Regions from separate parts of the Paenibacillus sp. 19GGS1-52 genome, predicted to be linked through region 2. Evidence: predicted binding sites of a transcription regulator. Region 2 holds the regulator's gene; each other region holds the start of a gene.
The links. The regulator Rex, encoded in region 2, represses fermentation and respiration genes when NADH is low (regulators of the CRP and FNR family bind a similar motif). The targets are predictions, from matches to a motif close to TTGTGAAATATTTCACAA.

Region 1 (7,924 bases), 1.6 Mb from region 2:
GGCAAAAACATGAAGAAAAAATCAATTAAGATGTCCGTATTATCATTATTTTTTGCATGTATGCTGTTCTCATCCTTTGGAGTGGCATTCGGTGCCACTGCATCACAAGCATCGGATATTAAAGGGCATTGGGCAGAAAGCCAAATCAATACTTGGATTCAAAAAGGTCTTATTAAAAAATACGAGGATGGAAGCTTCAAACCTGATAATTCAATCACAAGAGCGGAATTTTTTTCTTTAATTAATCGTTCTTTTGGATTTACAGAAAAAGCTGCAATATCATTTAGTGATGTTCCTTCGAATCATTGGGCTTACTCCGAATTGGCAGTCGCTGTCAAAGCAGGGTATATTACAGGTTATGCAGATGGAACAATCGGCCCCAACAAACCGATTAGCAGACAAGAAGTGGCTGTTATTGTGGGGAGACTGCTAAACTTATCTGCAAATGAAAGCGCAGGCACTTCATTCCAAGATGCGAGTATGATTGCTGATTGGGCTAAGTATGCCGTTAATACAGCAATAGTTAGTAATATATTGATTGGCCATGATGCGGACAGTAGCTTTAAGCCGATGAATCCACTCAATCGTGCAGAAGCTGTCGTAGCATTGGATCGTGTAATTTCTTACAAAGCGGAGGCCAAAGAAAATACAATAGGTGAAACTGGAGCAGTTGGCCAGACTGGAGCAGCAGGCACAGCGGGTGCAACGGGTGCTGCTGGTGCGACGGGTTCGGCTGGTGCAACGGGTGCAACTGGTCCGGCAGGAGTAGCGGGTGCTGCTGGTGTAACGGGTCCGGCAGGCATAGCGGGTGCAATCGGTCCAGCAGGCCCGGCAGGTGCAATCGGTCCAGCAGGTCCGGCGGGTGCAACCGGTCCAGCAGGTCCGGCGGGTGCAACCGGTCCAGCAGGTCCGGCGGGTGCAACCGGTCCAGCAGGCTCATTGTATTTCGGATATATTTATAATACATCTGCGCAAATTGTTGCATTAGAGGCTGATGTTCCTTTTGATTCAAACGGTGTTTTAGCTGGAATTACACATGCACCAGGAACCGCGAATATTCAAATTGACAATAGTGGTGTTTATGAGATTAATTTTTCAGTGGCAGCTGTAGAGCCCAATCAATTTGCTATCTTTGTTAATGGAACTCCTGTAACGGAAGGTATATTCGGTTCAGGTTCAGGTACTCAACAAAACAATGGACACCTCATGCTTACTCTAGCCGCAGGTGATGTTATTACTCTGAGAAATCATACTTCAATTTCGCCCGTTACTCTTCAGACATTGGCAGGAGGCACAAATACAAACGTAAACGCTTCTATTGTTATTAAATTAGTAGGCTTGTAAGTTAGATTCTAAAAAAATGTTGAACCGAAGAATAGGTTTAAGGAGCTGCCGTCGGCAGCTCTTTTTTTAATGAACTCATAGTTGAGGTTTATGATGATCTTAAGACCCAAGCGGACTACCGGAACAGCGATCAAACGATGCCCGTCTGGTGCTACAGCCACAGGATCATGTCACATCCATTGACCGTTCCGATTACACCATACTTTCCATCTCAGTTAACCATTCTGAAGAATCAACCTCATTTTCTGCAATGTTCGGCTAAAGCCCGTATTTCTGAGCTCATTCTTGGATTAACAGGATAAATTTTTTCCAAGTAATTCAGAAGATGAATAGCAGACTCTGGGATTTTATCATAACCTTGAAGCATGCCACTTAGAAAACTTGAAAATTCAGGGAATCTCTTCTCAACTCTCCTCTCATTTCCAAATACATCAGGAAAGTAAGCTACCTCCGGCTCTAATAAATGCATCACAGACAGTAATCCGTCTATCGGATAACTTTCAATAAACCTTAAAGCTGATAATTTCTCTCCTCTGGCGTATCTGCCAAGCCCCACATAAATGTTGGTCAGTGCTTCACCGACGACATGGTCGATCGAAGATGATTTCAAGGAAGGGATGACTGCTTTTCCTGTAAGAATATCTTCATTCGTATAAGAAGGTTGCTTCCAAATCATTCTGCCGCCCGTATAAAGAGCACTTTCTAAATCTGACTCTTCAAATATTGCAAACTCGCCATAAATTCCATCTTCGAATAAAATTTTATGTCCCAGATCGGTATTTTTAAAATGGTACGCTAACGGATAGGTTTCCTCCAGCCAATCCAGATGGTCAATATATCTCTGTTTGTTGCCTGGAGTTACAATAACAAAGAAATCAATATCTGAATATTCGTCTATGCGATCGGTTTCTATTCCCACAGAACCAAGACCAAATAAAGCTAATACATCCCCTCTATTCTCAAGCACTTTTCCTATTTCATCCAGTCTTTGCAGCAATAATTTTTTTCTCATCAACAATCTCCTCTCCATTTAAATGCAAGAAGGGCTCAACCAACGCTGATAAGCGAGGTTGAGCCCTTTGGCTACATTGCCTTTAATATAAAACAGATAATAGCATAGCCTACTAATTGTCGTCAAGATAAAGCCTCGCTCCGCTTACTTTAATTACTTAACCCTTTCTTTAATTACTAATGCTTCCAAGGGCAGGAACCTTTCCGCTATGCTTATTGTGAAAATATGCACAAAGGGGCGAGATTATAAAATGAAGAAGACAGCAGCCGCTGCCCTTACTCTCATTCTCTCAGTCATGCTCGTGATCGCAGGATGCGGCAACGGGAATGGCAATGAGAAACAGAGCAAGGACAATGAGACCAGCAAAGTTGAAAAAGTTGAGGGCGTTTCAGGAGCATCTGAAGCAAGTTATACACCGTATGATCAATTAAAAGATAAATACGATATCATCATTATCGGTTCAGGCGGTGCGGGCATGTCTGCTGCCCTGGAGGCCAAAGAAAAAGGCCTGAACCCGGTTATTTTTGAGAAAATGCCGGTTGTTGGCGGGAATACAAACAAATCCTCTTCAGGGATGAACGCTTCTGAGACCAAATTCCAAAAAGAGCAAGGCATTAAAGACAGCAATGATTTATTTTATGAAGAGTCATTAAAAGGCGGTCATGGTACCAACAATAAGGAGATGCTTCGTTTCTTCGTTGACAATTCCGCAAGTGCAATCGAATGGCTGGATTCCATTGGAATTCGCTTGAATAATATCACCATTACTGGCGGCATGAACGAAAAGCGCACACACCGTCCTGAAGACGGATCGGCGGTAGGTCAATACCTTGTCAAAGGTCTGGTAAAAAACTTACAAGAAAAAGGTATCCCACTGTTTGTGAACGCCGATGTTAAGGAAATCACTGAACAAGACGGCAAAATAAATGGCGTCAAAGTGCTTTTTAATCAAGCAGATGAGAAAAATATCACTTCAAATGCAGTTATTGTAACAACTGGCGGTTTCGGTGCCAATATGGAGATGATTACCGAGGTCAGACCTGATTTGGCAGGTTACGTGACCACTAACCAGATAGGCAGCACCGGAGATGGCATCAAGATGATTGAGAAAGTCGGCGGCACAACCGTTGATATGGATCAAATTCAAGTTCACCCTACGGTACAGCAAGAAAAATCCTATCTCATAGGAGAAGCTGTTCGCGGTGAAGGAGCTCTTCTTATTTCAAGTGAAGGCAAACGTTTCACGAACGAAATGGATACGCGTGATAAAGTTACAGCGGCAATCAATACACTTCCTGAAAAAGCGGCCATTCTAATATTTGATTCCGGCGTAAAAACCCGTGTTAAAGCAATTGAACAGTATGAAAAAATGGGCTTCGTAATCCAAGGGGATACTATCGGGGCATTGGCAAAAGAAATTAATGTTCCTGCAGAACAGCTGCAAACTACACTGGATACATGGAACAGCGCTGTGAAGAATAAAAAGGATGCCGAATTTGGCAGAACGACAGGCATGGACAATGACTTGTCCGGCGCGCCATACTACGCAATTAAAATCGGACCTGGAATTCATTACACGATGGGCGGCGTAGTCATCAACACCAACACAGAAGTGTTAAATAAAGCAGGTGCAGCTATTCCTGGCCTATTCGCGGCAGGCGAAGTTACAGGCGGCTTACACGGTCAGAATCGGATCGGCGGCAACTCTGTTGCAGAAATCATAATCTTCGGTCGCCAAGCCGGTATTAAAGCTGCAGAATTCGTAACCGCACAATAAGCTATCTATTCCTACTCTATTCGGCTAAACACAAAAACCGCAGGGGCTTAACATAGCCCCTGCGGTTTTTGTGATGTCCGGTATTCCACGTTATTCTCAATCCAGAATTGAATTGATTCCAGTTCTATTTTTTCACTGTAATTTTAAAATACGAATCTAATCCTTTTTTTATTCCTTGAACAATTAAGTCCTGATATGTTGGCTCGCTTAACTTCACATCCTCTTTTCGGTTCGTCATGAAGCCCATTTCGATTAGCACAACAGGTACTTTGGACCAATTGAATCCGGTGAGGTCACTCCGCGGTACTAATCCACGCGATGTCGCTTTCGTTTCCTTAAGCACTGCTTGGGACAGAACCTTGACGATCTCCAGACTTTGTGGGGCAATATTCTTGGTAGATGAGCTGGAAAGTGAAGGGTAGAGAAATGACATGCCTTGTACACTGCGATTGTCGCTACCATCAGCATGTAATCTAAGGGTAAGATCAGCACCTGCCTTATTACACCGTGTGGCCCGCTCGCTATTTGATATATTAACGTTGTTGCTTCGACGTATCATAATAACCTTGTAATCCTTCTGAAGGACTTGCTCCAGCTTCGATGCTACTTCTAAGGTAAGTTTGAATTCAGGTTTACCCGTAGCCACACCTTGCGTACCACTGGACACCTTTGGTTTTAACGTTTTGCTTCCTGGTGCTACTGGCTCTTTGGTGTTATTCCCTTTGCTTTGGTGACCCGCATCTATGCAAATTACAGGCTTATCCTTAGTATCAGCATTCGCTATATTAATTACGCTGCCTGACATCAATAAGCTCATGATAACTAAGGTGATAACACTCATTTTTACACGCATGATGAACTCCTATCAGTTAGGCCAAGGATCGCCGCTGTATAATTTGGTAACTCCGTTATCAGTAGCCAGAGAGTTTAGACTCGTACTTCATTCGACACTATCCAGAATACTCCTCCTTCTGCATTTAATAAGAATTATTTTGCAATTCAATGTATGAAATACTTTACATTATGTATGCTTTGAGTTACATTATGTACAAATAACATTACTAAAAGTAAATCCAACACTAGAGGAGGAGCAGAAAATGTCCTATCAAGAAAAAAAGAACATCGTATCTCTACTCAGCACCTTACTGATCTTTGGATTCTATTGTTCCTATGTATTTCAAGTGCATCAAGAGAGCATGGATTCGACAGACACCTTCCACTTTTGGGGAGCCAGCATCCTGATCTTAATCCCGGTATCCATTGTAGTTAAGATCATCATCACTATTGTATTTAATATCATCAACAGAATAACTACGAATGAAATTGAGCCTTCTTTTTCCGATGAGTTAGACAAATTAATTGAGTTGAAGGCGACCAGAAATTCACATTATGTGTTTGTTCTTGGCTTTCTTGTATCCATGGGATCATTGGTCATAGAAATGCCGCCCTCAACGATGTTCATCATCCTTATCTTCTCAGGGTTGGTGTCAGAAGTGGCTGGAGTAATCACACAGCTCTATCTTTATCGGAGAGGTGTCTAAAGATGGACAAATTGCTGATTCGCAGTAACGTTCGCAAATTACGTTTTGAGCATCATGAGATGACCCAACAGCAATTGGCGGAACAAGTAGGTGTGACTCGACAAACGATCGTAGCCATCGAAAAAGAAAAATACTCCCCTTCGCTGGAATTGGCCTTTCGGATTGCGCTCGTATTCAACTCACCGCTCGAAGAAGTTTTTTTTATAGGAAATAAGGAGGAATAAGGATGCAAGCGATTGTATGTACAAAATACGGAACACCGGATGTTCTTCAGCTCAAAGAGGTTGACCGACCTATTCCTAAAGATGATGAAATACGTATAAGAATACATGCAGCAATCGTGACGCCCTCTGACTGTGCTTTTCGAAAGGCTGACCCCTTTATGGTTAGATTTCTGTATGGTCTCAGAAGACCCAAATATGCGATATTAGGGGTTGAATTATCCGGGGAAATCGAATCCATAGGTAAAAACGTGAAATTATTCAAAGAAGGTGACCAGGTTTTTGGCGTAAGTCCACGTAGCTTTGGGGCGCATGCCGAGTACAAATGTCTGCCTGAAGGCGATCCCTTGGCCCTTAAACCAGCCAATATGAGCTACGAAGAAGCTGTCGGCATCTGTGATGGAGCGTTAACGGCATTTATTTTTCTACGAGATGCGGCAAAGATTCAACGCGGGCAACAAGTTCTCATCAACGGCGCTTCCGGTTCGGTTGGTGCTTATGCAGTGCAGCTTGCGAAGATTTTTGGGGCAGAAGTTACCGGGGTATGCAGTACCACGAATGTAGACTTAGTGAAATCGCTAGGAGCCGATCAGGTAATTGACTATACCACAGAGGACTTCACCAAAAATGGTCTGACTTATGATATCATTTTCGATGCGGTAGGCAAGAATTCATATTCACGTTGCAAAAGCTCCCTAACACACAGCGGAGTCTATCTCACAACTGCTCCAACCCTAGGAATCATGCTCCAAATGTTATGGACTTCAAAAATCGGCAGCAAAAAAGCAATGTTCACGGCAGCGGGCTTAAAGCAGAATAAAGAAAATCTAGTCTTCCTAAGAGAGCTTGTTGAAGCGGGGAAGCTAAAATCAGTTATAGATAAACGCTTTCCGTTATCACAGACTGCCGAAGCTTATGCCTATGTTGAACAAGGACATAAAAAAGGCAATGTGACCTTAACTATCGCATAACATTATACCCAAGCGTCTTTCGCATAACCCCTTGCTTCCCAATACCCGACATAATCGTCTTCAATCAGTTCGATTCGGTTCAGCCATTTAACGGACTTGTAAGCATACATTTTCGGCACGATGAGCCGGATAGGTCCGCCAAGATCACTTGGTATGGGCTTGCCATCATGCATCACTGCAACCATGACATCATCCAAATCTGCTTGATCCAGCGTTAGTGAATCTGTGTAAACACCATCTCCGGAATAAAATTTCACCGTACGGGCATTCGACTTTACGCCAGCTTGCTTCAGCAGCATTTTCAGGGGAATGCCCTCCCATGTGTTCTTGTAAACGGACCAGCCCGTCACGCAGTGAAAATCGCTGATCTGCACCAAACGCTTCTGCTCCACAAACTGTTCCCAATTCCATTTGAAGGGCTTGTCAACAAGTCCGTCGATCGTAAACGACCAGTTCTCATTCGTAAATGAAGGAATCGGCGTCACTGTATACACGCGGAAATGTCCTTGAGCGCCACCACCTAAAGGTAGAGTCGATGCTGGCAGGGGTATCGGATTCGGGATCAGTCTGTTGGCGTTGTCTTCGATCAGCTTATCAAGCGTTTGACTCCCGCCGATGCCGCCAAGCGAATTACCCACCCACTTCAGAAAAGAGGGTCCTAGCGTAACTGCAAGACCCACACCGATCGCCCCGCGGACAAAAGCTCTTCGTGTATACATGGCCTGTGGTGCGGCCGGTTGTAGCACCGCCGGACGGTTCTCCTTCTCTTTGACGGTTCGACGGTTTGGTTCCTTCAGCCATTTTAGCCGTGTAATAGAATGATAAATAATATAGGGAAGTCCAATCCATGTAAGCAAATCATGTACGACTAATGCAACATTCGATACTTCTGGTCCTACCAATTTGAACTGCCATAACAGAACACCCGAACCAAACCAGCCTAACAGAAACCCCAGCACAACTAGTACATTAAATCGCTGCCAGGGCTTCTTCTTCAGTTGCTTCCAATGCTTTGTCGCTAACAATAAATAGTAAATAACTGGAAGGATGGAGGCAAT
Region 2 (7,924 bases):
ACTGATAAAAATAGCGTGTCTAGCGCTAATCCGAGACTAGCATGTTATTAGGCATGCATCAATACAAGTAATAGTATATCATAGGTGTATATACGAAATCGGAAGAAGATGTGAATTTATTTAAAATTTTTAATACTAATTCCTTCCTATTTGAGGCTCTCCTTTCAGCTTTTATCGACAACAAAGTTCTCGAATCTTCCTTCAAAAGATATATTTTGATCTATCTATTGGATATACATAAATCCGCAGGATATTACAGAGATCGATCTAATTACAATACTACTAGCGGCAGTCCGAAAAATCAAAAAAACAGCAAGTCCCAGTTGTGGGACTTGCTGTTTTGATGTTGTAAACTTTAACGGAATGTTTCCTCAGTTGTCTCACAACTTAACGATTAGGCAGACTGTAGCCCTCTCCAATCGGACTTCCATCAGAAAAACGGTAGAATTGATAATAATAACGTTCTCCCTGCTCATAGAAAAGCTGCCAAGCATACTCTCCGTTATACACACCCGGCAGCAGCCGTTCAATCTTAATATCCGGCAGTTGAGCAGCGATAATTACACGCATTTGCTGCTCTGAGGTTCCCTTACTTAGTTCTTCCCCGTAAACGGCGTTGTCGCCATCAGCAACCTTACCCTCTACTGTAAAGCGTACCCATACCATCATCGCGGTTCCAGCTTCATTCTTCCCCGTAAGAACCCAATACACCGAGTTTTCATCCCACACTGATTTCTGTGCCTTCGATACCTCTGTCAGTCCGGTACGTGTTCTGGCAACGTCCTCAGCGGCATCTCGCTCGTTCCATTGATCTTTCATGATGTAGGCATAGAACTGGCTAAGTCCGACCAGAAGGAGCAGAATGAGGGCCGAGCCCAGCAGGATCCATTTTCTCCTATTCTTCAAGCTGCAGCTTCCTTTCGTATATTTAATTCAGACAACTAAGAAGTACAGGTCAGTTACCGCTTCAACAGCCCTTCAAAGGATTCCTGCGCCTTGCGGCAGATGGCTTCCTCATCAAGCGTCAGACATTCACCGTGCTTCACAACCTGCTTGCCATTGATCCAGACATGCTCCACATCTCTGGCACTGGCTGAGTAAACAGCATGAGAGAGCAAATCCGTGTGTGGCAGCAGATGGGGCTGATCAATATCCAATGCAATGAAATCTGCTTTCATTCCGGCCGCAAGTCTGCCCACCTTATCTAAAAAGATCGACTTTGCTCCATACTCCGTAGCCATACGCAAGGCTTGTGGAGCAGGAACAGCTGTTGGATCACCACTTACACCTTTATGGATGAGTGCCGCAAGCCGCATTTCCTCGAACATATCCAGATTATTATTGCTTGCTGCGCCATCCGTACCCAAGGACACCTTCACACCTGCATTCAGGAGATCTGTAACGCGGGCCACTCCGCTGGCAAGCTTCAGGTTGCTACCAGGATTATGGGAAACGCCAACATTATGACGCGATAAAATTCCGATTTCTTCATCGTTCAAATGAACAGCATGGGCTACAAGTGATGGACGAGTGAACATGCCCAGCTTCTCCAGATGCGCTACAGGCCGCAAACCGTAATCAGCTATGTTCTGTTCCACTTCGCGTTTCGTCTCCGACATATGCGTGTGCATTGGCAAATCCAAATCATGGGCGGCTTGCACAAACTTCACAAAAAAGTCCGGTGGGCAAGTATATGGCGCGTGTGGTGACATCATCGTAGTGATTCTACCCTCAGCCTTCCCGTACCAGTTGCTGGCAAACGCAATAGCTTCTGCAAGCTTATGATTCTGCACCTCTTCAGAGCACAGACCAATTACTCCACGCATCAAAACAGCACGAATGCCTGATTGCTCAACAACTTCGGCTACCCGGTCCATATGATCATACATATCCAGGAAGGTGGTTGTGCCTCCCTTTAACATTTCCAGCACAGATAGTGAAGTGCCCCAGTACACATCATCTCCGGTGAACTTTTCCTCCATCGGCCACATTTTCTCCTGAAGCCATACCTGTAGCGCCAGATCATCTCCGTAACCGCGCAGCAAGGACATCGCTGTATGTCCGTGTGTATTCACTAGTCCCGGCATGAACAGCAGGCGGCTACCGTCAACGATTTGTACACCCTCTTCAAAAAGAGGTTCCTCTTCACCTATGTAAGAGATTAAATCATCTTCTATAGTCATATATCCACTCAGAACAGGCTTAATCGCTCCCGGTACGAGAAAACGCCCGTTTTTGATAACAGTCTTATTGCTTGCCATCTTCAATCTCTTCCCTTCCATCTTGTAAATAATAGGCCAGACTCTGCAAATCTGTAGTAAAGTCAGCCGCATGAATGCGCACATAAGAAGGCGTCTTCAAAATAACCGGTGCGAAATTCAGAATCGCTTCGATTCCTGATGTAACCAAAATGTCAGCCACATTCTGCGCTTCAAAATCCGGAACAGTAATAATCCCAATGCGGATTCCCTGCTTGCGGATGGTACTTTCCAGCTCATCCATAGGTTGAACGGTTAAAGAGTGAATTTGTTGTCCTACCTTGGGGGCATAGGAGTCAAACACCGCTGTTATCTTCATCGTGTCTTTCAAGTAAGCATTGTAATTGGACAACGCATGTCCGAGATTACCGGCACCTACCAGAGCTACGTTAATTTGCTGGTCCAGCTTCAAAATGTGGCGGATCTTCTCAATGAGATAGGATACGTCGTAACCAATCCCTTTTCTACCAAAATCGCCAAAATAAGCCAGATCCTTACGAATCTGCGCCGGGTTAAGATCTAATTTTTGACCAAGCTCTTGAGATGAAACTGTGGGAATTTCACGTTTTTGGAGATCATTCAGGAAACGCAGGTACACTGGTAGCCTGCGAACGACAGCCTCCGATATTTTATTATCCGATTTCATGTTTTCTCCTCCTAATTTAAGATATAGTTCCAAATAATGGTGATTCACATCAACAGGATTGGCGACGTTTTAGATAACGCCGCCTTCTTCCAGCCATTCAGCAATACGAGGAACCATTTGATCAGTAAGCATATGCTCCATCTTGGGGCCTGGTAGTGAATAAAGGAAATACTTCCCATAATAAGATTCAATAACTCTGGTATCATATACAATGACAATTCCGCGATCCTGGGCTGTGCGCACCAGACGCCCAAAACCCTGCTTGAAGCGAATGACTGCTTGTGGAACAGACAGCTTCATAAACGGATTCTTCTTCTGAGCCTGCAGCAACTCTGCCTTTGCCTCGGCTAGCGGATGGTTCGGTGGCTGAAACGGCAGTCTGACGATAGCAAGACAGGTCAAGGCCTCACCCGGAATATCTACACCCTCCCAGAAGCTACTCGTACCGAGCAGCACAGAAGCTGTGCTGTCCTGAAAACGGCGGATCAACTTGCTTCTGCTGCCGCCTTCCACTCCTTGGCCCAGTACAGTGATTTCTTGCGAAGCCAGTGCTTCTTTAAGCGGCTCATACACTTGGCGAAGCATCTTGTAAGAGGTGAACAACACAAGCATCCGCCCACGGGTGACCACTGCTGCTTCAGCAAGTGACTGCACTAGCATATCCACAAATCGGGCATCCCCCACACTACCTTTCACACTTGGAAAATCGCGCGGAATGACGAGCAGCGCCTGTTCCCGATAACGGAACGGAGAGGGTAGCAACACTGTCATGAGGCGACCTTCTTCAACAGCTGCATTCAGACCTAGATTATCAATCATAAACTGAAATGATTTATCGACAGACAGGGTAGCCGAAGTTAATATAATACTCCGCTTCTTATCGAAGAACAGCTCCTTGAGCTGCGAACTAACATCCACAGGCACCGCATAGAGCTGTAACGATTTGCTGCGATAATTACCATTAGCCTCCAGCCAATATACTACATTGTCGTCATTCATTCCCATAAAGAAACGCACTTGTTCACGAATAGAAGCCAAATCTTTGAATAAACCACTGATATCGGTCACAAGACTGTCAGAGGAAGACTGTCCGTCCTGATCACGCATCTCATTCAGCATCTTGTCACCCTTGCGTATGATATCCGTTAGAGTGAGATTTAAGGAGTTCTCTAGAGCCTCCAGTTCCTCCCACGTCTTAGGTTTATTCCCCGGGAGCAGACGCAGAACTAATTGCCCAGCTTCGCCAGCAGACGCATCACTGCGCTCTGGCATAAGGCTAAACAGCTTATCAGTAAGCATATCCCAGGTTTCCTTCACCGTAAGCAAATCAGGATAAATCCTGTCTATGACTCCGCTCCATTCTGAGGCCTGCTCACTGCCTGAAGATTGCAACATCAGTCGCAGTGCCGGCAGTTGACCGTTGCGGCTATCCTTATAGAGACGTGAGAGTGCATGCGACACAGTGAAATGCTTCATATTCATTCCAAGATGCTTGCCAGCTACATCCTCCAAATGATGGGCCTCATCAATAACAAGGTGCTCATAAGCAGGAAGCAGTTGATGGCCAGCCTTCACATCTGCGAATAGCTTGGAATGATTCGTTATCACTACATCAGCTATACCGGCTTCATGTTTTGCCCGGTGGTAGTAACATTTGCGGAACCATGGGCATGCGCGTCCCAGACAAGAATCGGTATCACTGGCCACAGTTTCCCAGAAATCACCACCACGACCACCCAAATTGAGTTCCTCGTCATCTCCGGATTCGCTTTGAGTCAACCATACGATCATTTGAGCTGCTGTAAGCGAGTCTTCTCTCGGACTTATAAAGTCCTTCTTATTAATCTTATGTTCAAACTTGCGCAGACACAAATAATGCCCTCTTCCCTTGAAGATTGCAGCCTTGAATGGAAATGGAATGACCTTAGTCAGGAGTGGGACATCACGCTCACGTAATTGATCCTGCAAATTAATAGTATGAGTGCTGACCATGACTTTTTGACCGCTTCGCACGCTCTGATAAATAGCTGGAAGCAGATAGCCGAGCGATTTCCCGGTTCCCGTCCCTGCTTCAATCAGCAAATGTTTATCTTCAGCAAGCGCCGTCATCACCTCAGTGATCATAATATCCTGTGCTTCCCTGCTTTCGTAATGGGGCAATGTATCTTTAAGCCGTCTGGTTACCTCTTCCATATAATCAGTAAAGGAGAGATTATCCAGTGGATTAGCATCATGATCATCTCTTGGTGGTGCAAGCTCTGTCCAATCTCCTACAGCCAGTGCCAACTGTCGATAGAAGGTGAGGTCACCTTCGGGTTGAAGGGTTTCCTTCTCACGTTCCCGCAACAGCCCGTCGAAATACCAGCCTAGATCGCTTTCTTCTTCGTTGAAGAGCTCACTAAGCCTCTGAATGGTAAGCAGTGGGAGACTATCTAGCTCCTCCAGACACTTCAGCAATAAAAGTGCGGTTGCAAGCGCGTCACTGTCCGCCTGGTGCGGACGTTCATGCGTTACCCCAAAGCTGGTGCTGACCGCTCCCAACTGATACGACGTCAGGGAAGGAAAACATATCTTGAGGAAATCAATCGTATCCAGAATCCGCCCCTGAAACGGCAGATAACCACATCGGTCTAAAGCACTTTGCAGAAAACTGAAATCAAAAGCAACATTATGACCTACAAGCACAACATCATCCAGCAGTGGTACGAGTTCCATCATCATCTCTTCCAGCGCTGGGGCATCCTGTACATCTGTATCTGTAATACCGGTCAGACCCGTAATAAAAGGAGGAATCGGTGCTCCCGGCTTGACAAAAGAACCATAAACCCGGGAGATCGACCGGTCTTCTTCTATAATGGCAAGGCCAACCTGGATAATTTCACCCACGGATTGGGTTCCCGTCGTTTCAAAATCAAGCACGGCAAATTTCATTATAAGTTCTAATCCCTTTCACTTGAGACTCTTTATCAGCATAACAGAAGTTGCGAAAAAAGGCGATGCACGCCGCTTCTTCAGTGGATGCATCGCTTGAATGGAAAAGCTTATGCTTACAAAAGCGAAACAAGTTGGTTGCCAAATTGGAGCTTGCCCCCACGGCGACGGCAAACCTCCAGATTGACGGTAGGCTCAGGAAGTTCAGGATCGAGCTGCAGCGAAAGCCTGAACAACTCTTGGGCTTCAGTAAAGCGTTCCTGTGCGGCTCGGATACAGCCCATAGCATTGTAGATCATTGCCTTAAGTTTAATCTCGCGGATTAAAGCCAACATATGATCCAAATGATTCCAGGCTGTCTCACCTTCCCCTTCCTGCAGGTAAGCCATGGCTAAATACAATCGGGCAGCGAGGCTATCCGGATAACGCAGGATCACTTCTTTAAACTGCTCGATGCATTTCCGGTACATAAGCAGCTTGTAATATCCTTGTCCCCTGACAAAAGAATCCATAAAAAGCTCAGGGGCTTCCTTTTCTGGTTCTGGTTCTGGTTCCTCAAGCTCGGCTGACAAATCCGTATGTTCGCGGAAGTTGCTCAGCTTCTCAGCAAAGATTAGCCATTCATCCATTACATTATCGCTAAGTCTATGCAGCATGTTGTACTTGCATAAAAGCTCATTCCGGCGGGTACCCTCCGCTGTAGGGAAGTCAGTGACGATCTCCTGGAGCATCTCGTTCATTTCAGCAAATAAATGTTGAAACATGGGACATCCCACCCTTACGGAAAATGAAATCAGTTCAGCTTGCCTGTCTTCATTTTTCGCTATGTGGGGGCCTTTCATCCCTGCCATTCATTGCATGACTCAAAGTTTGGTCTTAGGCAATCGTAGCATGAAGCTCATGATCCGCCAGTTTTACAGGCTTATTATTCTCATCCACAAATACAACTGTTGGTTTGTGGGTTGCCAGCTCTTCTGTAGACAGCATAGCGTAGGAGATAATAATAACTGTATCTCCGGGATGCACAAGACGAGCCGCTGCACCATTCAAACAAATGACTCCACTACCGCGTGGCCCAGGAATCACATAAGTTTCAAGGCGCGAGCCATTATTGTTGTCAACAATTTGCACTTTTTCATTTTCAAGTAAATCAGCAGCTTCCATCAGACTTTCATCAATGGTGATGCTGCCCACATACTCCAGATTGGCTTCGGTAACTGTTGCACGGTGAATTTTGGATTTCATCATATGTCTAAACAAGGGTAGCAACCTCCTTGGGAATAAATACATTGTTGTCAATAAGACGGGTACGGCCGAACTTCACGGCAAGCGCCATGATGATCTCTCCATCCACATTTGTCAGCAGATCGTCCGCTTCCAACACCTCGAGGTCAGGAAATGTCAATATTTCTGCGTATTCAATAACAGCGAGAGGAGAAGTGGAAATAACCGATACCAACAGCTTACGAATGTCCGTAGCGGTTCTGGCCTTGCCTTCCTCCAGAGCTTCACGGGCAGTACGAAGTGAACGGGAAAGAACCAAAGCCTGCGTGCGTTCCTCCTCAGACAGATAAACATTGCGTGAGCTTAGTGCAAGTCCATCGCCTTCACGAACGATAGGGCAAGGAACAATTTCCACATTCATATTAAGATCTGACACCATCCGGCGCAGAACGGCCACCTGCTGCGCGTCCTTTAAACCAAAGAAAGCATAATCCGGCTGTACCATGTTAAACAGCTTGCTAACAACCGTTGTCACTCCATCAAAATGTCCGGGCCGTGATGCCCCACATAACTGAGTAGTTAGCGACGCCACAGAAACCTTACTGCGAATCGGCTGCGGATACATTTCTTCCACAGTGGGAATAAAAACGATATCAACGCCCTCACGCTCTGCCAGTTCCAAATCACGGTGCTCATCGCGCGGATAGGATTCGAAATCCTCACCTGGTCCGAACTGCAGCGGGTTCACAAAAATACTCATGACAACCGTGTTGCTCATCTCTCCGGCTCGGCGCAGGAGACTCGCATGTCCTTCATGCAGGAAGCCCATAGTGGGTACAAAGCCAATCGGCGTATGGCCGCCTCG
Region 3 (7,924 bases), 2.4 Mb from region 2:
GCAATTCGGTGAAGGCAACTTCATGCGTGCCTTCGTGGATTGGCAGATTCACAAGATGAATCAGCAAACCGACTTTAATGGCGGTGTTGTTGTAGTTCAGCCGCTGGCGAATGGTCTTTCAGAAATGCTTAACGAGCAGAATGGATTGTACACACTCTACCTGCAGGGAATTAAGGATGGCGAAGCACTGAAAGAACATGAAGTGATCAACTGTATCACTCGAACACTCAACCCTTATACCCAACATGCTGAATATCTGCAGCTTGCTGAGAACCCTGAGCTACGTTTTGTGGTTTCCAATACGACTGAAGCGGGTATCGCTTTTGAAGCTGGCGACAAGCTAAACGATGCACCACAGAGCAGTTTCCCTGGGAAGCTGACAGCCCTTTTGCACCGTCGTTATGAGTTCTTTGGGGGTGACTCTTCCAAAGGCTTTATCCTTATTCCGTGTGAGCTGATTGACCGCAATGGTGATGAATTGAAAAAGATTGTCTTGAAATACGCAGAGCTGTGGAACCTTGGTGAAGGTTTCGTGAATTGGTTGAATGAGGCCAATACGTTCTGCTGCAGTTTGGTGGACCGGATTGTTCCTGGTTACCCAAGAGACTCGATTGCTGAGATTACAGCAGAACTGGGCTACGAGGATAAACTTGTTGTTGTTGGCGAGCAGTTCCACCTGTGGGTTATTGAAGGACCTGGGTGGATCAAGAATGAATTTCCAGCCCACCTGGCAGGACTTAACGTGCTTGTAGTGGACGATATGACTCCTTACCGTACGCGCAAAGTGAGAATTCTTAACGGTGCGCATACGGCGCTTACTCCGGTAGCTTATTTGTATGGTATCGATACGGTTGCCGAAGCCATAGAACACGAAGAAGTTGGACCATTCGTGAAGTCATTAATATATGAAGAGATTATTCCTACATTGGATTTGCCAGTTGAAGAATTGAACTCTTTTGCCGATGCGGTATTGGAACGGTTCCTGAATCCTTATGTGCAGCATTATCTGATGAGTATCTCGCTTAACTCTGTGTCGAAGTTCAAGACAAGAGATCTTCCTTCTTTGCTTCAATACGTGGAATCCAAAGGACAGCTGCCTGAGAAGCTTGTATTCTCACTGAGTGCCTTGATTTCCTTCTACAGCGGACGAAGAGGTTCCGAAGTGATTCAACTGGCTGATGACGCCGATATTCTGGAATGGTTCGCTGCCCTTTGGAAGAGCTGTGATGGTTCAGAGGCAAGCTTGCGTGTGCTGACTGCTGAAGTACTGGGAGCTACTAACCGTTGGGGCTGTAATCTAAATGAAGTAGCTGGACTTACGGATAAGGTAGCTCAAGGTTTGTTTGCTATTGAGAAGCTTGGCATGAAGCAAGCCCTGCAAGACCTCGTTAAGAAACCGGCGCATAACTAAGATTATGATTCAGGAGGTAAACCTATATGATTAAGACCATGAAAGAAGTACTGCAAATCAATGATATCGATAATGTGGCTGTTGCGCTCAAAGACTACAAAGCAGGCGACAACATTGTTATTGGTGTGAAGGAAATTGCCATCATCGAGGATATTGCCAGAGGTCACAAAATCGCACTCAGCAGCATAAATGAAGGCGAAAATGTAATGAAATACGGATATCCGATTGGTCATGCTATAGCGCCCATCGCTCCAGGTGCATGGGTGCATACCCATAATACCAAGACTAATCTGACAGGGGTAGAGGAGTATAGCTTCGTACAGAAGCTGACGCCTAATCCTTTCGTGGCTGAGAATCTAACGTTCAAGGGCTACAAACGTCTAGATGGTTCTGTAGGTATCCGCAACGAGCTGTGGATTGTACCTACAGTAGGCTGTGTCAATGGTGTTGCTGAACAGATCATCAACACCTTTAAAGCTGAGGTTGGAGATATTGCTCCGTTTGATAATCTGCTGGTGCTGAAGCATAATTACGGCTGCTCCCAACTGGGTGACGACCATGCCAATACCCGTACGATTCTGGGTGATGCGGTGAAGCATCCGAATGCCGGCGGTGTACTTGTGCTTGGACTTGGCTGTGAGAACAACAATCTGCAGATTTTCAAAGAATCTCTTGGCAGTTATGATGAGAACCGAGTAAAGTTCCTGGTCTCCCAGGAAGTTAACAATGAGGTTGAAGAAGGCGTAAAGCTGCTGAAGGAAATCTTCAATAATGTACAAGGTGATCATCGCGAAGAGGTTGCACTTTCTGAGTTGAAGATTGGTCTGAAATGCGGGGGCTCCGATGGTCTTTCAGGCATCACTGCTAATCCGCTCTTGGGACGTCTATCAGATTTCATGGCTGCTCAGGGCGGTACAACCGTACTTACAGAAGTTCCAGAAATGTTCGGGGCAGAGAAGATTCTGATGGAACGCGCAGCGGACGAAGTGGTATTCCACAAGATCGTTGATCTTATTAACGACTTCAAACAATATTTTATGGATTATAAACAGCCAGTGTATGAGAATCCCTCTCCGGGTAATAAAGCGGGCGGAATTACTACACTGGAGGACAAATCGTTGGGCTGCACACAGAAATCGGGTACTTCGACCGTTATGGATGTGCTGAAATACGGAGAATCTATCCATAACAAAGGTCTAAACCTGCTTAATGCGCCTGGCAACGATCTGGTAGCTTCTTCTGCACTTGCAGCAGCAGGCTGCCAACTGGTGATCTTCACTACGGGTCGGGGAACTCCATTTGGTACATTTGTGCCAACGATGAAGGTATCCACCAATTCCCCCCTCTTTGAAGGCAAACGGCACTGGATTGATTTCAATGCGGGTGTATTGGTGGAAGACGGCTTAGCAGACGATGTCCTGCGCAGTTTCATCCGTTACATTATTGATGTAGCAAGCGGCGAACTCGTCAACAACGAGAAGAATAATTTCCGCGAGATTGCCATTTTCAAGACAGGTGTAACGCTGTAAAATACCACATTATTTCTAATCTATAAGATAAAAGGCGGTTTCCCATGCTTTTAAAGGCAGAAGGAGGCGGTCTTTTTGTCGTGGGAAATTTAAACGGTACTCATTAGATGCACGCAATCTTCTCACAAGTTGATAAGATCCTGTGCATCTTTTTTGAGTTTGTGACTGGAATCACAATGACCCTATTTTGCCTATGCTAATCTGTTGTTGAGAAGAGTTCTCAATAAGGAGTGGCGCACATGGAAAAAGTGCTGAAGATGGATGAGTCCATATTTGAATTGGTGGATCGGCATCCTGAAGTGATCGATATTATGGTAGAGCTGGGTTTTCACGATATTGTAAAGCCCGGGATGCTTCAGACCGCCGGCCGCTTCATGACCCTCTCCAAAGGCTTCAAGCTGAAGAAAATAGACAAGGATACCGCCAGGCTGACTTTTCAACAACACGGCTTCAAGGTACTTGAATAGAGCAACGTAGTTCACAAGACTTCGATAAGAGGAGAAATTATAATGAGCGAACTGATAAATAACCGTGAGGTTGATGTGCCGGAGCAAACACGCCGCCAAGCTATGCTTAGAGAGATTATTAAGGAACTGCATGCAGGTAAAAGTGTAGAGGAAGTAAAGGCGCGGTTTGCAGAAGCTGTGGGAGATGTAACAGTGGCGGAAATCTCTGCTATGGAACATTCCCTAATGACAGAAGAAGGTATTCCCGTTTCAGAGGTGCAACGCCTTTGCTCAGTGCATACAGCGATCTTCAAAGGTTCAATTGAGGCCATTCACCGTTCCAGCGCACCAGAAGAACAGCCGGGTCACCCCGTGCATACCTTTAAGCTTGAGAACCGTGAAATCGAACGGCTTGTCAACTTCCGTCTCGAACTGCACGCGGATAAGTTCCAGAAGAACGCTAGCGAGGAGATCATTTTTAAACTGCTGGAGGATTTGAGCCTGCTGCTGGACCTAGATAAGCACTATAGTCGCAAAGAGAATCTGGTATTCCCTTATCTCGAGAAGTACGGTATTTATGGACCGACCAAAGTAATGTGGGGTGTAGATGATAATATTCGCAACATGATAAAAGGGGCCAAGGCGCTTCTCAGCAATTACCAAGGAGAACAAGCAGAGATAAATGATGCGCTTGCGCTTATCATTACAGAAGTGAATGAGATGATCTTTAAAGAAGAGAATATTCTTCTGCCTATGGCGCTGGATAAGCTAACTGAAGACGAATGGGTCAAAATCGCCCGTGAAAGTGATGAGATAGGCTTCTGCTTGACAGCACCGGAGCAAGAATGGATTCCGGTTCGTGTCGCTGAACCAGAAGGGGCGGCTTCTGGGGATCAGAAGGAAGAAGCTGAAGAAAAAGAAACAGAAGCAGCACCACAGGGCTTTATTCGCTTTGAGACAGGTCTTCTGTCCATGCAACAGCTTGAGGCTGTTATGAATCATCTGCCGGTTGATCTAACCTTTATTGACGAGAATGATGTAGTCCGTTATTTCTCCCACGGCAAAGAGCGTATTTTTGCTCGGACTAAAGCCGTCATCGGCCGCACGGTCCAGAACTGTCATCCGCCGCAAAGTGTACATGTCGTTGAGAAGCTGTTGGAGGATTTCAAGGCCGGACGCAAGGATGCAGAGGACTTTTGGATTGCGATGAAGGATAAGTTCATCTATATTCGTTACTTTGCTGTACGGGATGAGACAGGTCGGTATATGGGCACTTTGGAATTTACGCAGAATATTGCTCCGATCCGTGCATTAGAGGGACAAAAACGTATTTTGTCGGAATAACATTATTTATATCTGCTGTGTCTGCTTAGCAAATCTCTTATATTTTCACAAGGACTCTCTTACCTCAGCGTAAGGGAGTTTTTGATATACGAGCGGGCCAAGATTTATTCTATACTCTAGAGATATGGCCGGGTGTATCGTCTTTCCTTGACCGCAGGGAGGGGTTCTATTATAGTGGATACGTACGATTAACTATTTTAGCATAGAAAAAGGTGGCTTGTTACATGTCTGAAAATATCTACGTTGGCGTGGATTTGGGTGGAACCACAATTAAGGTTGGGATCTGCAATGCCGAGGGACAACTGCTGCATACTTACGAAGGACCAACAGGAACCCAAGATGGCGTCGATACCGTCATCGATAATATCGAGAAGTATGTGCGTCAAATCGTGGAGGATTCTCCATACTCTTGGGAACAGCTGGCTGGTGTAGGGGCGGGCTTGGCTGGGTTCACAAATATCCGTGAAGGAATTATTATTCTTGCGCCTAACATAGGATTTAGAGACGTACCGATTCGTTCCATTCTGGAGGGTCGATTAAACAAGCCTGTCAAAATAGACAATGACGCCAATGTGGCGGCATTAGGTGAAGCATGGAGTGGTGCAGGGCGTGGCGTAGAGAATTGCGTCTGCTACACCCTGGGAACTGGCGTTGGTGGTGGAATTATTATTAACGGTAAAATCTATCAGGGCTTTGCCGGTCTAGCTGGTGAATTGGGGCATATTACTGTAGTGCCGGATCTGGAAGCTATCCAGTGCGGCTGTGGCAACATAGGCTGTTTGGAAACCGTTTCCTCCGCTACCGGAATCATCCGTATGGCTAATGATGCTGTAGCGCGCGGCGACCGTACCTCTCTCTCATTAGTAGAAAAGATCGCTGCAAAAGAAGTGTTCGATGCCGCGAAGGCTGGCGATGAAGTAGCCATTCGCATTATCAACCGGGCAGCCTTCTACCTGGGTAAATCCATGGCTGCAGTTGCTGCCGTGCTTAACCCTGAGGTATTCATCGTTGGTGGAGGCGTATCCAAAGCTGGCGATATTCTATTTAATGAAGTTCGTCGCGTATTTGCCAAGCTGACACCGGCGCCGCTTCAGACAGGTGTTACAATTATTCCTGCTGAGCTTGGCAATGATGCTGGTATTGTTGGTGCTGCTGGCCTGCTGATACGTTCTTAATAAGCGGATATTATTCATATACTATAATCTTAGGGAGGGGATGCTTTGATGACCGAATTGGAGGGTGCTCCTTCGGCTGGGGCCACCCTGATCATTATTACGGGAATGTCAGGCGCGGGGAAGACTATTGCTGTGCAGAGTCTGGAGGATCTAGGCTTCTTCTGTGTAGATAATCTGCCGCCAGTACTTATTCCCAAGTTCGCAGAGTTGATTGAACAATCAAAGGGCAAGATTGCTAAGGTAGCTCTTGTAATTGACCTGCGGGGACGGGAGTTCTTCACCGCCCTAGCGGAATCACTTGCCTACATCAAGGATGAGTCTACGATTGGTTGCGAAATTCTTTTTCTGGATGCTACGGATTCTGTACTTGTCCAGCGCTACAAGGAAAGTCGGCGGCATCATCCGCTTGCGCCCAAAGGAATGCCGCTTGACGGCATCCGTCTGGAACGCAAAATGCTTGAGGATTTGAAGGATTCGGCTACGCTGTGTCTGGACACAAGCAGTATGAAGCCGGCGCAACTTAAGGAGAAGATTGTATCCCGTTTTTCCCATCTTGGAAAAAGCACGCTCTCCGTCAACATTACTTCGTTCGGATTCAAGTATGGTATTCCCATTGATGCAGACCTCGTGTTTGATGTTCGTTTTTTGCCTAATCCGCACTATGTAGATCACCTGCGGCCCAAAACCGGCCAGGACAGCGATGTCTATGATTATGTAATGAAATGGCCCGAAACGCAGGTATTCCTGACCAAACTGTTAGATATGCTTCATTTTCTAATTCCTCAATATCGTAAAGAAGGCAAATCCCAGATTATAATCGGTATTGGCTGCACAGGCGGCAAACACCGGTCGGTAGCTATTTCCGAATACTTGGGTAAAATGCTAGGCGTCAGCGAGACGGAATCTATAACAGTTAGTCACCGGGATTCCGAGCGTGATCGGCACTAACGAGAGAAGGGGTCAATAGTGGCTGAAGAACAAATTCCTCGTCCGCGTATCGTCGTTATGGGCGGAGGTACAGGATTATCTGTCATGCTTCGGGGCTTAAAAGAAAAGCCGCTGGACATTACAGCTATAGTAACTGTAGCAGATGATGGGGGCAGCTCCGGTATTCTGCGCAGTGAACTGCAAATGCCGCCACCAGGCGATATCCGCAACGTACTCACAGCTATGGCGGATGTAGAGCCATTAATGGCGGAAATCATGAGATACCGCTTTAGCAACGGCGGTGAAGGACTGGCAGGACATAGTCTTGGCAACCTGATCCTAGCTGCACTTACAGATATATCCGGTGATTTTGTCACTGCTGTCCGGGAACTTAGCCGTTTATTTGCTGTTCGCGGCCGGGTGTTGCCTGCGGCTGGAGAAGCCGTAGTCCTGCACGCTGAAATGGCGGACGGCACCATTATTACCGGCGAATCTAAGATTCCAGAGGCAGGCGGCATCATTAAGCGTGTGTTTTTGGAGCCAGCAGATGTGGAACCGCTGCCTGAAGCACTTGAGGCTATCCAGAAGGCAGATGCAATCCTGCTGGGTCCAGGGAGTCTATACACCAGTATCCTTCCGAACTTGCTAGTGCCCAAGCTGGCCGAGGCTGTAGTGTCCTCCAATGCAATCAAGATTTTTGTCTGCAACGTAATGACTCAACCCGGTGAAACGGATAACTATACAGTGAGTGATCACCTTCAGGCCGTATACGATCATATCGGGCTGCATCTGTTCGATTATGTAATCGTTAACGATGGTGAAATCCCGGAACAGGTACAGAGTAAATACGCGGAGAAGGGCGCTCGCCCGGTGGTGCTGGATCAGGAAGCGCTGGATGGCAATGGGTATAAGGTAATAGCTGATAAATTGGTGTTATTTCGCACTTATTTAAGGCATGATACTGATAAGCTCAGCCATCACATTTATCAGCTTGTACAGGACTGGATATCAAGATAACTCCACAGGCAGTAATATCAAGAAAGAGGTGAGACCCTTGTCTTTTGCGGCCCTTACCAAAAAAGAACTGACGAT
Region 4 (7,924 bases), 2.4 Mb from region 2:
TCCCTGAGATCAGCGGATCTTCCGAAAAATACTCAAAGTTGCGTCCATTAAGCGGACTGCGGCGGATATTCAATCCCGGTCCAAGCAAAGCATCCACATTGTTGCTGACTAATTCCCGGCCTTCCATAACATATAGCTCTTCAACCAATTCTGCATTCCAGGTTGCTGCAAGCAAGGTGCCAATAGGTACCTGAGTCGCTTTCTGCCCACTATCCATCCGAATTCCGGACGGGCCATCTGCTGTAGCTGCGACCGGGATACCGTAATTGAACAATTGATCGCTGACCCCGCCGAAAGCTGAAGCCGTACCCGGTGTAACAAGCGGACTGCTCATGCCTTCTCCTCGGACGATCGTAGCCAGATCGTGATCGCTAAGCTGGGCGATAAAAGCTTCCATGCCGACTTTACCATCGTGAACATCTCTTAACAAATAGCCCTGATTACCCGTCTGCTCAAGCGTTTCGGGTAGATTGTTCTCGATCCGTTCGGTCATAGAAACCTTGCGCGTCGCCACTTCTTCAGCGATGAGCTCGTACGAACCGTCTTCCTTCTGGGCGCCTGGCTTCATTCTAGTAAAGCTTTCGGTCGGCGCCATTGCCTCTTGTAGCTGCTCCACGACTTGAAGAGCATCCACGACATAACCACTTTGTCCTTCGAAGCCTATTTCCGCCAGAGCTTTGACACTGGTTCCCACATAAAAGCGGTAAGTCCCCTCTTCCAGCACATATGCGGAAGGATACCCCGTCACACCCGCGTCATCGTAAGACGCCATAGAAAGGATAGGGAAACTTACGGTAAGACGCTGCGCTTCACCTGCCTGAAGGACTTTAGTCTTCCCGAATGCCGCCAGAGCTTTGGCTGGTTGTCCCAGCTTTCCTTGTGGTGCAGCATAATAGACCTGCACGACCTCTTTTCCTGCATAGGTGGTTCCCGTATTAGTTACGGTTACATCGATTTGGACGTAGGATGCTCCTGCTTGGGTGATCAGTTTGACTGCCTCAGGCTCGACTTTAAAGGAGGTATAAGATAACCCGTAACCAAATTCAAACTGAACCTTATCCGGGCAAAATGTTTCGAAATATCGATATCCCACATAGATATCTTCCTCATACACGTTTTTGAATTCATTGCCATAATTGCGGGTCGATGGATAGTCTTTGATGGAATAAGCGATGGTATCGGTTAATTTGCCACTCGGTGTCACCTCTCCAGCCAGCACGTCGGCAATCGCATTGCCCCCCTCCATGCCACCCTGCCAGGAGTAGATCACGCTAGAAATCGGGTACACATAACTTTCATCGTTCAGCCAGCTCATATCAATAATATTCGATACATTCAGCACAACGACGGTTTGTTCAAAATAGGTCGTCACCTGCTTCAGCATCGCTTTTTCTTCCGCCATTAATTGGTAGCTTCCCGGCTCATCAGCATTGTCCTGATCTTCTCCCGCCGTACGTCCGATCACAATGATCGCTTTAGCCGATTTGCTTCTGGCCTCCGACACCAGCTCGTCGCTTAAAGGCATTTCCTTCTGATGCCATGGCTCTGCAGCCCAGCCACCTCCGCCATTATCGAATGGATTTTGCTCAATCCATTGTTCATAAACGGCTGCCAGTTCTTCGTTGACTACAAGGTTCTTTTTACTGCGAAGACCGTCTAGCAGGTTGGTCGTATATGAAACATGGACACTCCCGCCCGAACCGGTACCGCTGCGATAGTAATTCACTTGTGTTCTGCCAAAAATTGCAACGCCCTCTTCGTTTCGAAGCGGCAGGACCTGTCCTTCATTCTTTAACAGCACCGCGCCTTCTGCGCCTACCGTTCGACTAAATTCAGCAAACCCTTCTAATGGAACTCCCAGACTCTGTGTACTCAATTTGTTTCCTCCTGATTGTCATTTCCAGACCTATTTGCTCTTGTAAGAATAATAACTATAAGCTTAATATACAGGCACTGCTTCCGAAAAAGCAAAATCCACAACGTTTACAGTTGTGGATTTTTGCCGAATTTTCGAGAAATCCGGCGGATTCTAGACCACGGATTCCCCTTTGGGGTGTACCCTCTTCATTCATTCCACCAATCCCCCGCTCTGAGAGCAGGAGGTTGAATATTTATTTACGACGACGCTTCATCATGCGGTTATACATTACAAACGCGACAATGATCATGGCAAGCATAGCAACACTGCTTGCCGAATCAGGCGCCATGCCAAACAAGACACAAAGGTTAGTAACCAAGCTTCTCGTTAACAATGCGACCAGAATCAGCATTATCGGACGCCAAATGTTGTATCCTCTCATCCCAGCAACACTCCTGACCCATTATTCACAACATCTAAAACCCTTAACTCAATAACTATTAGATGCTATTATAGCACAGGTAGGAATGCGCATACATTCAACTATCAATTAATACCCTCGAATATCAAATTCAACGTTTCAGTTAGTAGTGGAGGAAACAAAGAAAGAAAGACGACATTTCATTCGGAGAGAAAGAATGAACGTCGTCTTTTTGGGTCGAACACTTTTAACTACTGTTATTTCAAACCTTTCCATACCCAGTTTTCTACTTCTGGCAAATCCAAACCTTCTTCACGGATGTATTCATTATGTTTCTTAACCATAGCATCCATTTCATCCACGATAGCAGTGTACTTGTCAGCATCAGGTAAGCTTAATACAGCTTCCTTCACTAAGTCATAACGGTCCATCTGATTCAATACACGCATATCAAATGGCGTTGTAATGTCACCATTCTCACGGTAACCATGTACATGCAAGTTATGATTGTGACGGTCAAAGAACAAATCTTTGATTAGACCTTCATAACCATGAAAAGCGAAGATAACGGGTTTATCATTTGTGAAATATTTCTCAAACTCAGCGTCAGAAAAACCACGCGGATCTAATTTTTGACTTCTCAGTTTCAATAAATCAACTACGTTGATATAGCGAATCTTCAGGTCAGGCAATTTTTCATGAAGGATCGAGATCGCAGCTAAACTTTCCAGGGTTGGTTCTGTACCCGAAGAAGCAAATACGATATCCGGTTCACCCTCTTGATCAGTACTTGCCCAGTCAATGATCTTCAATCCGGTATCCACCAATTCTCTAGCTTCATCCGCACTAAACCATTGTGGACGTGGGTGTTTAGAGGAAACAATCAGGTTGATTTTTTGACGGTCGTTTAAGATGGTATCAAAGACAGCAAGTAAGGTGTTGGCATCGGACGGTAGATATTCACGGATAAATTCCGGCTTCTTATCAGCCAAGTGACCGAGCAACCCAGGATCTTGATGGGTGTAGCCATTATGATCTTGTTGGAACACCGTTGATGTTGCTACGACATTCAATGAAGGGATGTCTGTACGCCATACTTGATCAGTCGCTTTACGCAACCACTTGAAATGCTGAGTAATCATCGAGTCAACCACACGCAGGAAGGCTTCGTAACTTGCAAAGAAACCATGACGCCCCGTTAATACGTAACCTTCCAACAAACCTTCAGCTTGATGTTCGGATAATTGCGAATCAATAACCCGACCATAAGGCGCCATGAATTCATCGTTAGGTTCTTTAATTTGATCCAGCCACTGACGTTTAGTGACTTCAAAAACAGGACCTAAACGATTGGACAAGGTTTCATCCGGTCCGAAGATTCTGAAATTACGGTTATCTTCATTAAGAAGGATAACTTCTCTTAAGTATTTTCCTAAAACCGCCATATCTTGAGCAATAACTTTACCTGGAACAGAGTTATCAAGTGCATAGTTACGGAAATCCGGTAAGTGTAAGTCTTTAATGAGGTTGCCAGCATTCGTAACAGGGTTCATCCCCATGCGTTTATTACCTGTAGGGAGGATTTCAGCAATTTCAGCTTTTAGGCGGCCATTGTCATCGAATAATTCTTCAGGTCTATAACTATTCATCCACTCCAATAAAGCGGGTGCATGTTTCATATTCTTTTGGTCAACCGGAATCGGCACTTGATGGGCACGGAATGAATTTTCATTTGGCACATTGTCCCATTGTTTTGGACCAGTCCAGCCTTTAGGTGAACGGAAGATCAGCACTGGCCATGCCGGACGAGTGGTGTCATTGTTTTCACGCGCATTCTTTTGAATAGCTTCGATTTTTTCGATAATAGTATCCAATACTTTGGCCATTTCCGGGTGCATTGTATTAGGATCTTCACCTTCAACAAAATAGGGTTCCCAACCCATACCTGTGAAGTATGCAGTTAATTCTTCTTTCGATTGACGTGATAGAATCGTTGGGTTACTGATCTTGAACCCATTTAAATGCAGGATTGGCAAAACCGTACCATCTGTGATGGGATTGATGAATCTGTTGGAGAACCAAGACGCAGCTAAAGGTCCGGTTTCAGCCTCTCCATCGCCAATAACGACAGCCGAAATCAAATTCGGATGATCTAAAATCGCTCCAACGCTATGAGAAAGGGAGTAACCTAACTCGCCGCCTTCATGGATAGATCCTGGCGTTTCGGGAGCAGCATGTGATGCAATACCCCCTGGGAACGAGAATTGTTTGAACAATTTTTTCATGCCCGGGATATCCTGCGTGATTTTCGGATAAATTTCAGTATATGTTCCATCAAGATATGAATTTGAAACCATGACCTGACCACCATGACCAGGACCTTCCACGTAGAACATATCCAAATCATATTTGTTAATTACACGATTTAGATGTGCATAAATAAAGTTTTGGCCGGGAATGGTGCCCCAGTGTCCAATCGGTTTAACTTTTACGTCTGAATCTTTTAAAGGCTCTCTTAACAAAGGATTGTCTTTCAAATAAAGTTGGCCTACAGATAGGTAGTTGGTTGCCCGCCAATAGGCGTCAAGTTTTTCTAAGTAAGTTTTAGTTGAGTAATCCACATTCATCGTTGATAATCCCAATCTCATCCACTCCTAAATGATTTTTTCTATACTCTCTAATTAATACTCTCTAATTAATACTTTCAGTCTCATGAACATCATACCGCAGCTTTGATTTAATTCAATCTTTTTAACAATTGATACGGTCCAATTATGTGAAATTTTGAACAAAGTATGAAAACCGGAGTAAATATTTATAAAAAAACTTTGATATTGAGAAATATGTTAGCGAATCCCATGTTGCCGAAGAGTGAAAATTAGCCCGTATGATGAATTAGTATTCTTCAAAAGCATAAAAAAAAGACCGGACAATTTCTCCAGTCTTAACATTAATGAACCGATACAAAGGTGTTGAATTTCAAATATTTGTAGTGGAAGCGCATGTGGGAAAATTCAAATGGCGTGCCATTATCCAAAAAGAAAATACCTTCCATAATGCCTACGGGTTCATTTTCTTTTAAATGCAGCAGTTCTTGATCATTTGACTCCGATGGCTCTGCAAAAATAGATAAAAAGGATTTGGTCACGGCCAGATTGCGCGATTCTTCCAAATAATGAAAAATAGAACCTTCGATAATCGTCTCATTTAAATTTTGGACTATTTTAATCGGGATATAACCTGTTTCGATCATAAAGGGGTCATCATCAAACAGCCTCAAGCGAATGATTTTGTATACAAAATCATGGGGCTCCAAGAACAAATCTCGCTGTAATTCCTCTGTTGGTCGAATGACCTCGAAATGCAATACTTTGATTTTCGGTTTTTTACCATTCATTTGGAAATTGTCAGTGACCCCTAGATTAGAACCTTCATAGTTAAAGATGGATTCGTTCTTTATATATAATGGATTGATAAATGTCCCCGAGCCACGTTTCTTAAATATGATGCCCGAACTTTCCATTTTAGTCAGCGCACGTTTAATTGAACTACGGCTAACTTGGTAAGTTTCACTAAGACTCCGTTCATCCGGCAATCTCATGTCCGCAAACTTTCCCGCGAAGATTTTCATTTTAAGGTCATCAATAATTTGCTTGTAGACAAATGTTGTCATGTAATACTCCTTTTTCAGGTCTGCTATAAATTAAGTATTAAATATATCATAACTGAGATAAGAGATCATCTAAACAACCAAGAAGAAACGGCTTCGCCGTCCTCTGAAAGAGGCGGCACCCGTTTCTTCGAGAAATATAAGGATAAATTATCGTGTGAAGCATATAAATTCTTAAATTTCAAGAAGAAACGGCTGCACCGTATGGACAGCTTATATCCTCCTTTCTACAATCTCGGGTCGATCTCTTTCTCTTTAGCAACCTCGAACAGCAGGTTTGCCGCGATTTGCTTGTAAGTGTCGTTCTCAGGTGTAATCTCGTTCAGCCTCACTTCAAGCATTTGCCGACCCAACCGGTGCTCATTTGCGGAAGTACGTAACTTGGAAGAAACATTCTTCTGCTTCATTAGCTTTCCATACTTGTGTGGAAACTTATAGTCGTACCCATAGATTATCGACAGGTAGCCGGGATTACGAACCTTCAGATAAGGTACCACACCCCGCTGTTCATGCTCCGGCTTAATAACAATGCCCTCCATCTGATTCTCTACAGTTAACTTTGAAAAAAACTGCTCTGCCCTAATGTAGGCATCAGCCTCTTTCAAGTCGAGAACCAAACATTCGTCGTCATTCAAGAAACGGTATTGTTCAGAGGTTGTGCCGTCAGGTATGCGCTCTTCCCCATCCGCTAACACTTCCTTCAGAATTGTAAATGGCTTGTACGCCAATTCCGCATCACCCGCATACAACTCTAATTGCTGCTTGTATATACGGTAAGCTTCATCACGCTGGTTAAGGTTCACATAGGCTTCTCTGATCCCTCGGACATATTTAAAGTTCTGATATACGTGAGATCCATAATTGGTACTAAGCGCCTCTTTCGACAAATGATGCTGATCCTGTTCGAAGCCGCTTGCTTCAAATTCCTGCACTAGCTTACCCAGTGCCTCCTCGAAGCCATTTTGTCTTAGGAAATCGAGTTCCGTCTCCAGCGCCTTACCAATCGGCCGGAATTGACGCTCAATCAGCCCGTCTCCAAGCGCTTTCCAGGGTAGAAGCTCCCCATCCAGAATAAGCACAGTTAGCCCTTGCTCAGTCATGTAGGTCCCCAATCTGTGAAGCAACTGTTCGTAGATGGGTGTCAAATCGACAGCCTGAATCTTATACCCATTACGGCTAACCGCATAACACTGCTCCAGCTTCCGATATAGATACACATTACAGCGTGAACCCATGTATTTGGGCTGCAGCACAACTTCTGATACGCCGCGTTCAGCAAAGTAATCCAGACCTTTTCGCAAAGACTCGAGCTCTCCAGCAGCCTCATCCTTGTCCGCCGGTGACATCGTCCCGGAGATGAAATTAACTCGATTTTGCGAGCAATATTGCAGTCTGCGTACAGCCTCGTTATCAAGATCCTGTAAGGATACTACTTTCTCTTCTCGGAATAGGATCGGAAGTTCTTCCTGCACTGCTGTAATCTGTGACTTCTGATTTTTATAAAAAGGTCTAAACGAAATACGCACAGAAGTCAGCACATTACCCTGCGCACACCCCGTGTCGAGGTGGATTTTATTCTTTATCCGAAAAGTCTGCTTAGCTGCAATATGCCCGAATAGATGGAAAGGGTGATTCCCCTCCGCTTCTTGCTTGAGAAAATTAAGTTGTTCCTCAAAGGAAGCTTCACGATCGATCCGAAAGTTACGTTGGTGACGTAGGGAATTCGTATCCAGCTTGCCAATATATTTATTACGACAAGGGGCATGCGTTACATAAAATGAAGGTCCTTGCATGCCAATATAACGGTAAAATGGCTTAGACAGCTCCACTAAAACTGAAAATTTATTAAAAAGCGCGGCATCCTCCTTGAGCACTTGGGTCGAATCAAAGTACGTTCGCAGCAGTTCCGGATCAGTGCCCTGAATCTCACCCTTTACGTACTTGTAGACAAAGTTCTCGTGATTGCCCATAACAA

Region 1: the regulator Rex is predicted to act here: its motif matches at 2,572-2,589, upstream of H1230_RS19095 (flavocytochrome c).
Region 3: the regulator Rex is predicted to act here: its motif matches at 3,100-3,117, upstream of H1230_RS00545 (DUF1858 domain-containing protein).
Region 4: the regulator Rex is predicted to act here: its motif matches at 5,054-5,071, upstream of H1230_RS00335 (phosphoketolase family protein).

Annotation. Positions count from the first base shown of each region.
Region 1 covers NZ_CP059724.1:4,073,134-4,081,057, forward strand. Annotated here, with positions in the region: gene H1230_RS19085 (S-layer homology domain-containing protein) at 10-1,344, shown strand; gene H1230_RS19090 (hypothetical protein) at 1,583-2,356, opposite strand; gene H1230_RS19095 (flavocytochrome c) at 2,607-4,133, shown strand; gene H1230_RS19100 (N-acetylmuramoyl-L-alanine amidase) at 4,258-4,986, opposite strand; gene H1230_RS19105 (hypothetical protein) at 5,231-5,674, shown strand; gene H1230_RS19110 (helix-turn-helix transcriptional regulator) at 5,677-5,898, shown strand; gene H1230_RS19115 (NAD(P)-dependent alcohol dehydrogenase) at 5,901-6,866, shown strand; gene H1230_RS19120 (molybdopterin-dependent oxidoreductase) at 6,869-7,924, opposite strand, start outside.
Region 2 covers NZ_CP059724.1:2,470,637-2,478,560, reverse strand. Annotated here, with positions in the region: gene H1230_RS11650 (cell wall elongation regulator TseB-like domain-containing protein) at 388-906, opposite strand; gene H1230_RS11645 (amidohydrolase) at 960-2,261, opposite strand; gene H1230_RS11640 (redox-sensing transcriptional repressor Rex) at 2,248-2,904, opposite strand; gene dinG (ATP-dependent DNA helicase DinG) at 2,974-5,835, opposite strand; gene H1230_RS11630 (tetratricopeptide repeat protein) at 5,952-6,599, opposite strand; gene panD (aspartate 1-decarboxylase) at 6,712-7,095, opposite strand; gene panC (pantoate--beta-alanine ligase) at 7,088-7,924, opposite strand, start outside.
Region 3 covers NZ_CP059724.1:119,177-127,100, reverse strand. Annotated here, with positions in the region: gene H1230_RS00555 (tagaturonate reductase) at 1-1,411, shown strand, start outside; gene H1230_RS00550 (UxaA family hydrolase) at 1,450-2,940, shown strand; gene H1230_RS00545 (DUF1858 domain-containing protein) at 3,180-3,407, shown strand; gene H1230_RS00540 (DUF438 domain-containing protein) at 3,450-4,730, shown strand; gene H1230_RS00535 (ROK family glucokinase) at 4,955-5,905, shown strand; gene rapZ (RNase adapter RapZ) at 5,954-6,853, shown strand; gene H1230_RS00525 (gluconeogenesis factor YvcK family protein) at 6,911-7,849, shown strand; gene whiA (DNA-binding protein WhiA) at 7,887-7,924, shown strand, end outside.
Region 4 covers NZ_CP059724.1:76,933-84,856, forward strand. Annotated here, with positions in the region: gene H1230_RS00325 (glycoside hydrolase family 3 C-terminal domain-containing protein) at 1-1,876, opposite strand, end outside; gene H1230_RS00330 (hypothetical protein) at 2,112-2,300, opposite strand; gene H1230_RS00335 (phosphoketolase family protein) at 2,537-4,906, opposite strand; gene H1230_RS00340 (GntR family transcriptional regulator) at 5,230-5,952, opposite strand; gene H1230_RS00345 (metallophosphoesterase) at 6,177-7,924, opposite strand, start outside.